2 regions of the Enterococcus sp. PLH-Efm8 genome follow, and region 1 is predicted to be linked to the other one. Evidence: a T-box and tRNA genes for the amino acid it is inferred to sense, from the RefSeq annotation. Region 1 holds a T-box; the other holds one or more tRNA genes.
What was found. A T-box is a leader RNA that pairs with one kind of tRNA and senses whether it is charged. The one in region 1 lies ahead of leuS (leucine--tRNA ligase), so its partner is inferred to be a tRNA-Leu.
Positions count from the first base shown of each region.

Region 2: it has a tRNA-Leu gene. The T-box ahead of leuS (leucine--tRNA ligase) is inferred to sense a tRNA for this amino acid. The anticodon was not compared.

Region 1 is NZ_CP172568.1:2,543,714-2,551,301, reverse strand. It holds gene ACIFUW_RS12480 (ABC transporter ATP-binding protein) at 1-405, shown strand, start outside; gene ACIFUW_RS12475 (class I SAM-dependent methyltransferase) at 610-1,176, opposite strand; gene ACIFUW_RS12470 (TIGR01212 family radical SAM protein) at 1,176-2,132, opposite strand; gene ACIFUW_RS12465 (phosphatase PAP2 family protein) at 2,132-2,788, opposite strand; gene ACIFUW_RS12460 (LysM peptidoglycan-binding domain-containing protein) at 3,158-5,176, shown strand; T-box leader at 5,246-5,452, shown strand; gene leuS (leucine--tRNA ligase) at 5,603-7,588, shown strand, end outside.
Region 2 is NZ_CP172568.1:1,217,690-1,225,277, reverse strand. It holds gene ACIFUW_RS06135 (C39 family peptidase) at 1-37, shown strand, start outside; gene ACIFUW_RS06130 (hypothetical protein) at 97-525, shown strand; tRNA gene ACIFUW_RS06125 (tRNA-Gln) at 571-643, shown strand; gene ACIFUW_RS06120 (YxeA family protein) at 793-1,164, opposite strand; gene ACIFUW_RS06115 (hypothetical protein) at 1,379-1,564, shown strand; gene ACIFUW_RS06110 (hypothetical protein) at 1,647-1,835, opposite strand; gene ACIFUW_RS06105 (hypothetical protein) at 1,859-2,122, opposite strand; gene ACIFUW_RS06100 (glucose uptake protein) at 2,280-2,537, shown strand; gene ACIFUW_RS06095 (hypothetical protein) at 2,608-2,799, opposite strand; gene ACIFUW_RS06090 (hypothetical protein) at 2,940-3,260, opposite strand; gene ACIFUW_RS06085 (universal stress protein) at 3,283-3,717, opposite strand; gene apf (aggregation-promoting factor) at 4,052-4,690, shown strand; tRNA gene ACIFUW_RS06075 (tRNA-Leu) at 5,014-5,097, opposite strand; gene ACIFUW_RS06070 (GNAT family N-acetyltransferase) at 5,625-6,125, shown strand; gene ACIFUW_RS06065 (metal-sulfur cluster assembly factor) at 6,315-6,659, opposite strand; gene ACIFUW_RS06060 (YitT family protein) at 6,813-7,588, opposite strand, start outside.

The sequences.
Region 1 (7,588 bases):
GTCATCAATGCAGCAAAACAAGCGAATATTCATGACTTCATCATGACGTTAGAAAAAGGTTATGATACAGAGATATCCGAAGAAAATAACTTATTCAGTACAGGTCAAAAGCAGTTGATCAGTATTGCTCGAACGATCATCACAAATCCATCTTTATTGATTTTGGATGAAGCAACAAGTAATGTAGACACGGTAACAGAAGCAAGGATCCAAAAAGCAATGGATGAAGCAATCAAAGGAAGAACCAGCTTTGTGATTGCTCACCGGCTGAAAACAATCTTGAATGCAGATAGAATCGTTGTCTTGCGTGATGGGGAAGTCATTGAAGAAGGCAGTCATCACGAGTTATTAGCAGAAAATGGATTTTATGCGGAACTTTATCATAATCAATTTGTATTTGAATAAAGAGGTTGTGAAAAAGCTGTCCTGCATCAAGTAATAAGAACAGCCAATCAAAAACAGCTTCTCATGTTTTTGATTTGGTTGGACTTATTACCGCAGATATAAGCTTTTGAGCACCGTGAATAAAGAGGTTATGAAATCAACGCTCTAACCTGAGTATTAGAGAAAAAAACGCAAAACATATCATTTATGTTTTGCGTTTTTTATTTATCTTTTTTTCTCAATACAATATAAAATAGGCGGCTGGTTCTTTTGGTTGATAAACCGATAATTCAGCACATTATATGTTTCCTGTGGCAGTTTGGAACAAAAAGAATCAACCATATCCAGTTCTTTTTCTCCACCTTCATGACCATAGTAGACGACAAGGATCAATCGTCCGCGAGGCACAAGTCGTTTCAATATTTCTTCCATAGCTGTGCGTGTAGTCTCTGGCATAGTGATGATTGCTTTATCACTTTTTGGGAGATACCCTAGATTGAAAATCCCTGCTTTGAGATTTTGTTGTTCAGCTATCACTTCTCCTAACGTTTCGTGGCCTTGTAGAAACAATGAGACACGTTCTTCTAACTGACGCTGTTCTAGCCTTTCACGAGTAGCATCGATTGCTTGTTGCTGGATATCAAAACTATAGACATGACCAGTTTTTCCGATGTGTTCTGCTAGAAAAACCGTATCGTGGCCATTGCCCATCGTTGCATCTACGACGTGATCCCCTGGTTGCAAGATTTCTTGCAGTAATGTATGGCTGAAATGCAAAGCAGTTTGCAACATCAGACGCTCACCTTTTTCCGTACATCATATTTTCCTTGGAAGCTATCTCTGCGAAGAAGTTCTTCATCAATTGCATTCAAGACTTCCCATTTTTTCAAGCTCCACATTGGTCCAATCAAGGAATCCCACGGCGCATCCCCTGTCAAACGATGGATGATGATCTCTTTTGGTATCATTTCCAGCTGGTCGCAAATGACATTGACATAGTCAGGACGGCTCATTAATTGAAGGCGACCTTCATGATAGTCCCGCAACATTCTCGTTTTGCGCATCAGATGCATCAAATGGAGCTTGATTCCTTGGATATCTGAATCTAAAATGGTGCGTCTGACATTTTCTTTCATCATTTCTAAACTTTCGCCTGGTAATCCGTTGATCAAATGCGTACAAACACGGATATTATGTTTGCGTAATTTAGCCACGCCATCTAAATAAGTTTGATAATCATGTGCTCGGTTGATCAGTTTTGAAGTTTCTTCAAAAGTTGTTTGCAATCCAAGTTCTACCCATAAATACATCCGCTCGTTCAGTTCAGCAAGGTAATCAACTACTTCATCTGGCAGACAATCCGGTCGTGTACCGACTGATAATCCTACGACACCTGGTAAATTGACTACTTGCTCAAATCGTTCTTTGATTATTTCAACTGGCGCATGGGTGTTTGTAAAATTTTGGAAATAAACGATGTATTGTTGGACATGAGGCCATTTTTGATGCATCATGTCGATTTCTTTCTGGAATTGGATTGGAAGAGGGTCTTCAGGTGCAACGATCATGTCTCCCGAACCAGATACACTGCAAAAAGTACAACCGCCATGGGCAACAGTCCCATCTCGATTCGGACAGTCAAATCCTCCATCGATCGGCACCTTGAAAATTTTCCCGCCAAACTCATTTCGTAAAGCGTAATTCCAAGAATGATATCTTTTATTTCCTTCTGAATAAGGAAAAGTCATTAAAAGTCCTTCTTTCTGTAAGAGTTATCTATTTGTTTTCTTTTTTCTCTATACACTGGATAAGTCAGGCACAGCCAAGAAAGACTGAGTAAGTAACCGCCGATGATATCAGTAGGAAAATGAACGCCCAGATAAATGCGGCTTATCCCGACACTTACTATAATAAACATCATCAGCAATTGAAGCAATGTGCGTAAGGTTCTTTTTTGAACAAAAGCTGGAAGCAGAAATAGTAAAGAACCGTAAAGAATCATACTGCCTGCTGCATGTCCACTAGGGAAACTGTAACTTGTTTCAACTACTAAGTGCGCCAATGAAGGACGCTCTCGCATGAAAAATAGTTTGATCACCGGGTTGATGATTCCAGCAATTACAATAAATCCAGAAACGAACCAAAATGTTTCTGCCCTTTTTTTCTTATACCACATCCATAAAGCCGCACAAGCAAATAAAATGATGACGGTAAGAGGATTACCGAATTTAGTCATAAAGAGTTGGTAGCTGTTCAGATCAGGATAAGAAGCTCTGACAATGCCTGTAAACCACTGATCGAAACCAGAAAGCCACGACAGATGGAACTTTACGATCCAGCCCAAAATGAAAAACAGGACAAGAAAGAAGCTACCAGCCACCTGAAATGATGTTTTATATTTCATACAATTCCTCCTTTGAAGCAATGACTTATTATAGCATTTTTGGTCCAGCGAAAAAAACGGTAAAGAGATAAAACCAATGTATGATTCCTCTTTGAATAACCAATATTCTTATAAAAAAAATAACTGTAATCGGAAAGACATTTTTTGGTAATGCAAATGAAATGTTAGGGAAATAAAATCAGTGTTTTTCGAAATCCTTTTAAACAAGAACGTAGACGTAGGAAGAACTTGAAAATGAACAGAAGTTGTTCATTACGGTAAATTACAATATGATTACAAAAAACAACAAAGCTCTTAAATAACTTTTAATAAATATTAAGAGAAGTTATAATTATTAATAATAGATAAATTGAAGTTGGAGGATAGAAGATGGAAAACATTGCAAGAAAAGAACGGAGACGTTTAGAACAGACCAAACGTTTTCGAAAAGCAAAACGAGGGGCAGCAATCGTGGGAACTGCGATGGTAGGCTGTTCTGTCGCTGCCCCATTAGTACAGCCGGTTCCTGTTCAAGCGGATGAAACACCTGTTCAGTTCGGCGCAAGAATCAATACAGCGGCATTTATCACAGAAATTGCTACTTATGCTCAACCAATCGCTCAAGCCAACGATCTATATGCATCAGTGATGATCGCACAAGCAGTTGTAGAAAGCGGTTGGGGCAGTAGTGCGTTATCTCAAGCACCTTATTATAATCTTTTTGGGATAAAAGGCAGCTATCAAGGACAAACCGTCTACATGGATACGCTTGAATTTTTAAATAATCAATGGGTAAATAAAAAGGAGCCTTTCCGACAATATCCTTCTTTTGCTGAATCTTTCAATGACAATGCCTATGTACTTAGAAATACTTCATTTGGCAACGGTTATTACTATGCCGGTACTTGGAAGAGCAACACGAAATCCTATACAGATGCGACAGCTTGTTTGACAGGGCGTTATGCGACTGATCCTGGTTACGCAGGCAAATTAAATAATATCATCGCAACTTACGGATTGACCCAATATGATACACCAGCTAGCGGAAACGCAGGCGGTGGAGCGACTACAGGTGGCAATAATACTGGAAGTGCAGGTAGTACTGGCGGTTCAAGCAATTCTGGTAATACAAACTCAGGTTCAGCAACTTCGACCACTTATACTGTCCAATCTGGTGATTCTGTTTGGGGAATCTCAAATAAATTCGGTATCACAATGGATCAATTGATCCAATGGAACAACATCCAAAACAATTTCATTTATCCAGGACAAAAACTGACAATCAAAGGTAGCCAGGAAAATGGCTCTTCGACGAATAATTCCGGTAACAATACCAATTCTTCAGGAAATGCTGGTACATCAAACGGAGGACAAACAACTGGTGCGAAATACACTGTTCAATCTGGTGATTCTGTTTGGAAGATCTCAAATGATCACGGAATTACGATGGCTCAATTGATTGAATGGAACAATATCAAGAACAATTTCGTTTATCCAGGACAACAGCTAATCGTATCAAATGGCGGTTCTTCTAATGCTGGAGCAAATACTGGCTCAAATACTGGGAATACAAGTGGCTCTAGTTCGTCCAGCTCAAGTTCTTCTAATACAGCTTCAGGAACGAAATATACAGTTAAAGCCGGAGACTCTGTTTGGAGCGTCTCAAATAAATACGGAATTACGATGGCTCAGCTAATCCAATGGAACAATATCCAAAATAACTTTATCTACCCAGGACAACAACTGACTGTTTCAAACAGTGGATCAACAAACAGCACGTCAGGTAATACAGGTTCGTCAACCAATACAAATAACAGCAGTTCAGTTAATACTGGCAGCAGTTCGTCTCAAGGCACTTATACCGTGAAAGCAGGTGAATCTGTTTGGAGCGTGGCAAATAAAAACGGCATCACGATGGATCAGTTAATCGAATGGAATAATATCAAAAACAACTTCATTTATCCAGGACAGCAATTGATCGTTAAAGGTGGAACTTCGGCAAATACAAATACAGGTTCAACTACTTCTGCAGCGAAACCAAATACACCGAATACGTCTGCTACGACAAGTACATCATCCACTGGTAATACGATGTATACCGTGAAAGCGGGCGAGTCAGTTTGGAGCGTAGCGAACAAACATCATATCACGATGGATCAGTTAATCGAATGGAATAATATCAAAAATAATTTCATCTATCCAGGACAGCAAGTGATTGTGAAGAAAGGTTCATCTCAATCAACAAACCAACAATCAGTTACTGGTTCGAAAACCTATACTGTGAAATCTGGAGAATCTGTTTGGAGTGTTGCTGACAGTCATGGAATTACAATGGCTCAACTAATCGAATGGAACAATATTAAGAACAACTTTATTTATCCAGGTCAAACGTTGATTGTAGCTAAATAAAATAGCTGTTCGAAGAAATAACGATTGAATTCCACAAAAATATTTGTTACTATAAGGCTACTTAAATATGACAACACTTGAAAAGGAAGTAGTAAAAAGACTGAAGTTTCAGAGAGCGCATGGCTGGTGAGAATGTGCACGGATGCTTTTGAACTCGCCTTTGAGTTGCCCTTGCTGAATACCCGAGTAAGCAAGCGGCGGTGACGGCCGTTACAACGTTCGAGGCCTTTTCACTAAGGTAAAATTAGGTGGTACCGCGTAGATTACGTCCTATAAAAAGAGCAATCTTTTTATAGGATTTTTTTATTTCTTTTGTGAAGTTTGAGAAAACAAAGCAAAAGGAAATAAAAATAAACAGATTCTGCCGGTTTTTTCGTTATATTTATAATAGAAACAAGTGTTTTCAATAGAACAGGAGGACAGCAAATGAGTTACAATCATAAAGAAATTGAGAAAAAATGGCAAAAATACTGGGCAAAAACGAATACTTTCAACACCCATGATGATCCTGAAAAGCCAAAATTTTACGCACTGGATATGTTTCCCTATCCATCCGGTCAAGGGCTACATGTAGGGCATCCTGAAGGTTATACGGCAACGGATATCCTTTCACGTGTGAAAAGAAGTCAAGGATACAACGTGCTGCATCCAATGGGGTGGGATGCATTCGGTCTGCCTGCTGAACAATATGCGCTAGATACAGGAAACGATCCAGCTGAGTTTACCCAAAAAAATATCGAAACATTCCGACGCCAAATCAATTCTTTAGGATTTAGTTATGACTGGAATCGCGAAGTGAATACAACTGATCCGGAGTATTATAAATGGACACAATGGATCTTTACGAAGCTTTATGAAAAAGGTCTAGCTTATGAAGCAGAAGTAGCGGTAAACTGGGTACCTGAATTAGGAACAGTTATTTCAAATGAAGAAGTGATCGATGGGAAAAGTGAACGTGGTGGCTATGATGTAGTCAGAAAACCAATGCGCCAATGGATGCTGAAAATCACTGCTTATGCTGATCGCTTATTGGATGATCTAGAATTAGTTGATTGGCCAGAAAGCATTAAAGAAATGCAAAGAAATTGGATCGGTCGTTCAGTAGGAGCAAATATTGAATTTAAAGTGGCTGGTACGGATAAATCCTATACCGTATTTACGACACGACCAGATACTCTATTCGGTGCAACTTACTCGGTTCTTGCACCTGAACTAGATCTTGTTAGAGAAATTACGACCCCTGAACAAAAAGCTGCTGTAGAAGCTTATATCGAAGAGACAGCTAAAAAATCAGATCTAAAGAGAACGGATCTTGCAAAAGAAAAAACAGGAGTATTTACTGGTGCTTATGCAATCAATCCAGTTAATGGCAAGGAAATCCCAATCTGGATCGCCGATTATGTATTATCTTCATACGGCACAGGAGCCATCATGGCTGTTCCAGCACATGATGAACGTGACTTTGAATTCGCTCAAACTTTCGGACTAGAAATTCTTCCAGTTATCGAAGGTGGAGATGTTGAAAAAGCTGCTTACACAGAAGATGGTACGCACATCAACTCTGAATTTCTAGACGGCATGAACAAACAAGAAGCAATCGATAAAATGAATGAATGGCTAGAAGAAAATGGCGTAGGGAAAAAAGAAGTCAGCTATCGCTTACGTGACTGGCTATTCTCCCGTCAACGTTACTGGGGTGAACCAATCCCAATCATCCATTGGGAGGACGGAACAGTCACAGCTGTCCCAGAAGAAGAGCTACCATTACGGTTGCCTAAGACAAAAAACATCAAGCCAAGCGGTACTGGAGAATCTCCATTAGCAAATATCGAGGAGTGGGTCAATGTCGTTGATCCTGTAACAGGTAAAAAAGGCCGTCGCGAAACGAATACAATGCCACAATGGGCAGGAAGCTCATGGTATTACCTGCGTTATATCGACCCTCATAACAAAAAAGAACTAGCAGATTATGAAAAGTTGAAGCGTTGGCTACCAGTTGACATCTACATTGGTGGAGCAGAACATGCGGTACTTCATTTACTATATGCACGATTCTGGCATAAATTCTTATACGATATCGGTGTTGTTCCTACAAAAGAACCATTCCAAAAACTATACAATCAAGGAATGATCTTAGGCGAAAACAACGAAAAAATGTCAAAATCTCGTGGTAATGTAGTCAATCCTGATGATGTGGTCGAAACTTACGGTGCAGATACACTGCGCATGTACGAAATGTTCATGGGGCCATTAGATGCTTCGATTGCTTGGAGCGAAAATGGCTTAGAAGGAAGCCGTAAATTCTTGGATCGTGTATGGCGTTTGATCGTTGATGAGAACAATAAAATGCGTGACCGTATCACTACATTGAATGATGGCAAGCTTGATAAAGTGTATCATCAAACAGTGAAA
Region 2 (7,588 bases), 1.3 Mb from region 1:
AATGGGTGGACAGATGCTAACTTTGGAGAAAAGCTAGTAATTCAAACAAAAATCCCTTATACTCAAGATACCAAACCTTTGAAGGGAGCGTAGATAATGGAAAAATTCACACATAAAAAAATGGATCCAAATGAAATTCCGATTATTTTTGTCCGTGACTGCAAGGGAAATGTTCAAGGTAAAGTCTCTATTAATGAGTGGAACGAGCGTCGCAGACCTGCTACCCTCAATGAACTGGAAATCAAATTGTATCGTCAATCTCTTGTTTATTACGCAGATCAAGAGTACGAGAAAGCCACCGATTTATTGAAATTTCTAATTGCTCGAACAGAGTATACTCGCTTTGAATATATTGAACGTTTAGCAAACATCTATCATATTATGAATGAACCTGTCAAAGAATATCAGTTATTGGACACCGTCTTGTCAGTAGCAGAACTGATTGCCCTTCCTGCTGGATTAGAAAAGAAACTAGTACGCCGCCTTTTACGAGTAAAGCAACAACTATCCGATCAAGAAAAATAACTTGCGTTTTTTTAGGAAAGTGCTATGATTATTTTGTTGAATAAATGGGATGTAGCCAAACTGGTAAGGCACTTGACTCTGAATCAAGCAATTGTAGGTTCGAACCCTGCCATCCCAATTTGATGTGCTTGCTGAAAAAATGAACCCCCTGTAAAAGAACAATCTTTTTGCAGGGGGATTATTGTATTATTTTTACTACTTGTATTTAGTTTACATAATTAAATTATGAATAATAAAATCGGGCGTATTCTTAATACAAAAACTGATTTACCCAATAATTGCTAATGCTTTCTCCGGAACTTTTTCTCTAGGAACTTCCTCATACGTTTCTATGTGTGCTCCTTTATTGCTAATTTTCAAATAATGATTTTCTTTTAACACAGAAAGACCATTAAATTCAACCGTTCGTTCTTTCCCATTGGCATCAGCAGCTTTCTGCACATACCTTGCTGTACCATATTCATTTACTTCCTCTGGTTTTTGTGTCTTTACATAGACCTCTCCTTTTTCAACTAATGGATTTAGCTGATCAAGTATACCAGGGATTTCTCCATAACTTCCTTCAGTATAATATTTCAGTCCAAATAGCAAAATACCACTAATCGCCGCCAGTCCAATCAAATATTTAATCACTTTCATCTTTCTACCTCCTTGTTATATATTCAGTATATGGGTCAGTTAAAGAAATTCCATCCGTCCCAAGTTGGAGATTTTTCTCCTACTTTAGAAGCGAGAATCGAGTGTTTTTTTAGTAAAAATGATCGTTATTTGATATTATTGACGTGTGGATAAATCAGTTTTTCTCGTTTTGTCCATGTAAAAAATCATGTTGATAGCAAAGGATGTGTTCAAAATGAATCAAGAAGAATTATTTCAAAAAGTCAAGGAAATGATTAAGAACGGCAATTTCGATGGCGCAAAACGATTTATCGAAGAACATAAAGAACAATTAGGACCTTATAAAGAGAAAGCCCAAAATCTTTTAAAAGATGTAAATATCGACAGTGTCAAAAACAAATTTAAAAATCTATTCAAATAAGTAAAACTTTCACTTTTGTAAAATCAAAGGAGGACAATGCTGCTGCATCGTCCTCCTTTGGTTCTTTTCTGAATACTTCATACTAAAATAAACGTGTCGGATCGTAATGATAAGTCACATTGCCGTTCAGTGAGGCTTTTCCCACCACATATTTACGATTCTCCAACTTCAGCCACGCTTCTCGAAAAGCCATTAATTCTTCTCTTTTTACATCAATCTTTTCGATTTTTCCATCGATCAAATCTTGAATAAGTTGTTCATATGGATTCATTTTTTTCCTCCATCTGCTGTCAATCAATAAGTTGTAAAAATAGGTTCATATGCTTTTTTGGTATCTAGATCTTCTCTGACTTTGACTGTCGTATAAATAATTTTTTCTACTGGGATACTATAATAACTTCCTTCACCATTATTGAATCGGTGAACGTCTTTCTTTGCTAAAATACCATTTATTTTATTCGTCAGTACACGTTGTTCGACACTGTTACTTACAACATAGTAAATCACCCGAATATTATTGATCAAATGCAAATCGATTTCTAACACTACATGATCCATGAAAATCCCACTCCTTCTTTCACTTTGATTATAGCAAGTTTCTCCTCTAATTTCAAAATCGATACAGATTTTACCGGATAAATCCACAAAACTGCTTGCGCCATTTCGCACAAAGTGTTATTTTGTATCATGGACTTTATTTATCGGAGGCAATAGTATGATCGCGATCGGTCAATTTGTTTTTTATATTCCTTTTTTTATTATGATAAGCATTCTTTTCTATTACATAAAATGGACAAAAAAGAAGTTTTCAGTTTTACTGGCCTCTTTACCTGCTGTATATTTTACTTATCAAATTTTTTCTTTTAGGCATTGGGAAACAACGTCTGTATTAATAACACACATCATCGAATTGACGCTTTCAGTAATTTTTCTTATTATTTGGATCTATTTTTTATATAAGAATCAGAATTGAATCCCTCGCATGTTTAAAAAGAAAACGATTAAAGATGCAGCAAATTTCTGCCGATCTTTAATCGTTTTTTCTATTCTGTTATACCAAAAAAATGTTTGAATCGGTGAAGGATCGTTCCTTGTTTTAATTCTATAAATTCTTGTGCGATCGGGTACTTTTCTTCCAAATTTTCTTTGTTCTTTTCGATCAGGCTTTTCGCTTCTTCATATTTTTTATCTGCACATAGTGCTTTTACTTCCTGTAATACTTTTCCTGCTTCCATTTGCCTCACCCTCTTGCCATTTTATTGCTTTAAGTTTTATTTAAGTTATACGCATTATTCTAGTTTCATCCCAAATAACCTTTTTTCATTTTTACTCCTCGAACTAATCAGTTTTCTAAAGGCTGATTGGTTCGTCTTTTTTATTTTTCCTCCATTTCATTCTGCTCTTCTGTTAATTTATCTAATGCTTTGATTGATGCTGCGGCTCTTGCATAATCATAGCTGTATAATTCCATAAATTTATCAGGCAGAACAAACCACGCTGGATGATAACCGTTAGCTGTGACAGGGAATCCTTTATCTTGTTGGTTATCTCCATCCCATCTCAGAGCAACACCTTTTTTTCCTTTCCACTTTACTAAAGCGATCGAGTATCCCTTCTTTGTTTGTGTGCCGTCTTCAATAATTGCTAAAATTTCTATTTTTTCTTTTGGCGCACGGACTTCTTGAGGACGAACCATTTTCTATTCCTCCCTTATCTCATTACTTCACGACCAACACACTGCAAGGGGCATGTGATACGACATAAGAAGCGGTCGATCCAACTAATGCTTGTTGTATAGCACCTTTTCCTGTCGCTCCCATAACGATCAAATCAATATTTTCTTGTCCAGGGATGACATTGGCAATCAAATTTCTTGGATCTCCAGTTTCAACTATTGCGTGGATCTCAGCAATGCCGTACTCTTTGGCATCATTGATTTTTTTCAGCATGGCTACTTCTGTTCTTTGTTTTTCATCTGCATAGATTTTTGAAAAGGCATAGGCACTATGGGTCAGCTCAACTTTGTTGATGATTGACACGATAAATAAGTGGGCTTCATTGTCCTTTGCTAAGTCAAGGGCTTCAGCGAACGCTTTGATCGATTGTCTTGATCCGTCAACTGCTACCATGATGTTCTGGTATCTTTTACTCATTGGAACCGCCTCCTTTTTCTTTTATTGTAACATCTCAAGCAAAAATACAAAAAATATACGCAATATGTAAATAAAATGATGAACAAAAGCAATTTCTTTCAAGTTATTTATACATTTCTTTTCTCATCAGAACACCTGTTCTAATCCCATTATTTCTGCATTATGTGAAATTCCTCATCATTTTTCACATCGAGCGAACATCATTCTGTTACAAAAAACGTGGATTTGTCATAAATTGTCATGCTTCTTTTACCTATGAAATATTTTCACGTGTTAAAGTATTCCTCGTTGAACACAACAAATAAAACTTTTTAACGAATAAAGGAGATTTTTCATGACATCACTTAAAACTTTACTTTTTGGAACAACTTTGGCTGCCGGCGCTGCATTCTTCATGGGAACGACTGCTCATGCGGACGAAGCTTATACCGTTCAATCAGGTGATACTCTATCAACGATTTCTCAAAAATACGTTGGTGATAACTCCTTGATCAATGCCATTGCAGAATCAAATTCAATTTCTGATATTAACCTGATCTACTCAGGACAACAATTAACAATCCCAACAGAAGGCTCTGCACAAGCAGCTGCTGAACCTCAAGCAGCCGTTCAAGAAGCACCAGTCCAAGCTGAACCTGTTCAAGCTGAACAACCTGTTGTACAAGAAACGGTTCAAACGGAAACACAAGCAGCGCCTGTTGCTGAAACACAACCTGCTCCTGCTGTAACAGAAACTGCTGCTACTCCAGCAAGTACAAGCTCTGCAAAAGAATGGATCGCACAAAAAGAATCAAGCGGTTCTTACACAGCAACGAACGGACGTTACATCGGCCGTTACCAATTAGATTCTTCTTACTTAAATGGTGACTACTCTGCTGCAAACCAAGAAAGAGTAGCAGAACAATATGTTACTTCACGTTATGGTTCTTGGGAAGCGGCGAAAGCATTCTGGGAAGCAAACGGTTGGTACTAAGATTCATTATTTGAACGTTTAAACACATTCAAAATATAGTAAGAGGTCATGCGATTTATTCTTTCGCATGACCTCTTTTTGAGTTTAAGTTTAGTCTTTATTCCTTAACTATCGTTTGCCAGTATTTCTTGTATCAGAATCTATAAATCTACTATTTGAATCAATCTATTAGGTTTTAAACTGTCCCACCTTCACACAAATTTTTTTTGATTTATTTGAATCTGGTTCCGTTGTTTAAAATTTTTCCTATATTCTTTTAGATAATATGTTATTTTCTTTCTCATCGCTCCAGGTGTACCTTCTCTTTATAAAAAAACAAATTATGCGGCTAAGAAGACTCGAACTTCCACGAGGTCACCCTCACTAGCGCCTGAAGCTAGCGCGTCTGCCAATTCCGCCATAGCCGCATCACATCTTTTAGTTTAGGATTACATGTGTTTTTTGTCAAGAACATATTTTTGTTCTTTTTCATTTCTGTACGCCCTCCCTTATGCCATCTACACAAATAATTCATCCGAGCAACTCCATCATCTATTGAGGGTTGGTGAAAAAATCTGTTTTATCCATATGATCGATTTCAATGTTAAACGAACGACTCTGGGATTAGTAACTATTTTATTTTTTTCTTCATTTCTTTTTTCCTCTTTTTCTCGATTCAGCTATCTTCTTTCATTTGGATATTGATTATTTCTTCTGTTGATTACTATCCTTCTGGAATTCTAGACGCTGAAGTAATTCACGTTTTCTTTCTTCTAGAGATCATAAGTAACGAATGAACGAACTTCAAATAATTTTTTTATTGTAATTCATATTTGTATTGTTCGATGATTCTTAATACGATATGACACAATAAATAAAAATAGGCATGGCTATTTACAACAATAGTGCTATAGTAGAAAACAAATGAATAAGGTTACTTAAAGAGGTGAATACGATGAAACTGATCAAACTATGGGAAGCAGATTTAAAGAAAGCTTATCAGCTACAAACTAGCTTTGGACCAAATGAGAGTGGATTTATCAACAATGCTTATGGCTATACATTTGCTGAATTTTTAGATTATGTAAAAAAATGCGAAAAAACGTCTTTAGGAATCGATCTTCCTGAGAGTTACGTTCCCGCAACCGTCTTTATTTTAGAAAGTGATGAACATGAGTATGTAGGAATTTTTAATTTGCGCCATAAACTGAACGAAACATTAAGAAACGGCGCTGGCCATATTGGTTACGGCATCTCCCCTAATTATCGTAAAAAAGGATATGCCACACAAGGATTAGCATTAGTACTACAAGAGGCAAAAAAAATCGGCATTGATGAGGCACTTTTGTCTGTAAATAAAAAAAATCTTGGCAGTCTTAAAGCACAACAAAAAAATGGGGCTGCGATTTATCGTGAAGATGAGAAAGAATACTATACGAAAATCAAACTGATGTAAAAAAGAAGGATTCCAAAAGGAAAGGGATTTGAATGTCCTTTATCAATAGAACACATTTATTTAATTAACTTATAATATAGCAGACAAAATTTTATAAACAAAGAAACCTTTTATCTCTTTTCTTCTAGAAAGGATAAAAGGCTTTTTTGTTTTTCCTATTTGCTTCTCATAGCTAGTCAGCCAAGATTTCTATCGTATCCCCAACGCAATCCGTGCATAACGGCTCATCTTATCTGTCGTCCATGCTGGATACCAGACTAGTTTGACTTCTGCTTTCGTTACTTCTGGCACTTCTTTTAATGCGTCATGGATAGATTCTGTTAAAATATCTGCTAATGGACAGCCCATAGTTGTTAGAGTCATCTTAATGACTGTTTCTCCATTTTCAGGATTGAATTCTATATCATAAATCAAGCCTAAATTGACGATGTCGATTCCTAATTCAGGATCAATCACCATTTCCAAGGCAGCAAGAATACGTTCTTTGATTAGTTCTATTTCTTGTCCAGACCGTTCTTGGTTTGCTTCGCTCATCGTACGACACTCCTTAACACGATTTTTATTTATCATACTCTTTTTTTAGCTGCTTGTAAATGAGAATTTAGAAGTAAGATTCTCGTTTAAATTTATAAAAATGTTCTTATTAGATGTAATAGATTAAATTTATTCTAAAATAAACCTGATTCCTCATTTTTTTTGTGAACGATTTTTTATTTCTGGCAATACGCCAGTTGTTCGATACATTTTTTGTTCGTTTTCATTTGCAAACCGGCCAAATACTGAATGAGTTGGTAAAATATTGATAAATGCATCGTCGTCGATTTCATGAACGATCTGATCAAGATCATACATTTCGTAGCGGGTGATGACCATCATGATCATGTTCCCTTGTTTTTTTGAATAGCCACCGACAGACGGCAGTAATGTCATTCCACGTACCATCCGTTTTGCTAGTTCTTCTGTTACCTCTTCTGGCTTGACGGTAACGATCATTGCTGTTACTTTTTGATGACTCGTGTGGATGGCATCAATTACTTGAGTCATTGCATAAATGGAAATAATCGTATACAAGGCACTTTCCCAGTTAAAGAAGAAGCCTGCGATGACTACAATGATACCATTTAGAATCAGCATGTAGTTTCCGACTGTTTTTCCAGTTGTTTGTGAAAGTACAAGAGAGATGATATCCATCCCACCAGTTGTAAAGCCCATTTTTAAAGATAATCCTACGCCAAGACCTAATAAAACACCGCCTACTAGGGCATTCATCAAAATATTATCAGTGATCTGTCCGACTGGAAGCAGCATCGTCATCACCGATACACATACAACATTCACAAAACTAAGGATCGTTGCTCGTTTTCCTACTTTGAGAAACCCTAATACAAACACAGGGATATTCAAAAGAAAAATAAATGTTCCTGTGTCTATCTTGATATGAAACCATTCATATAAAAGCGAGG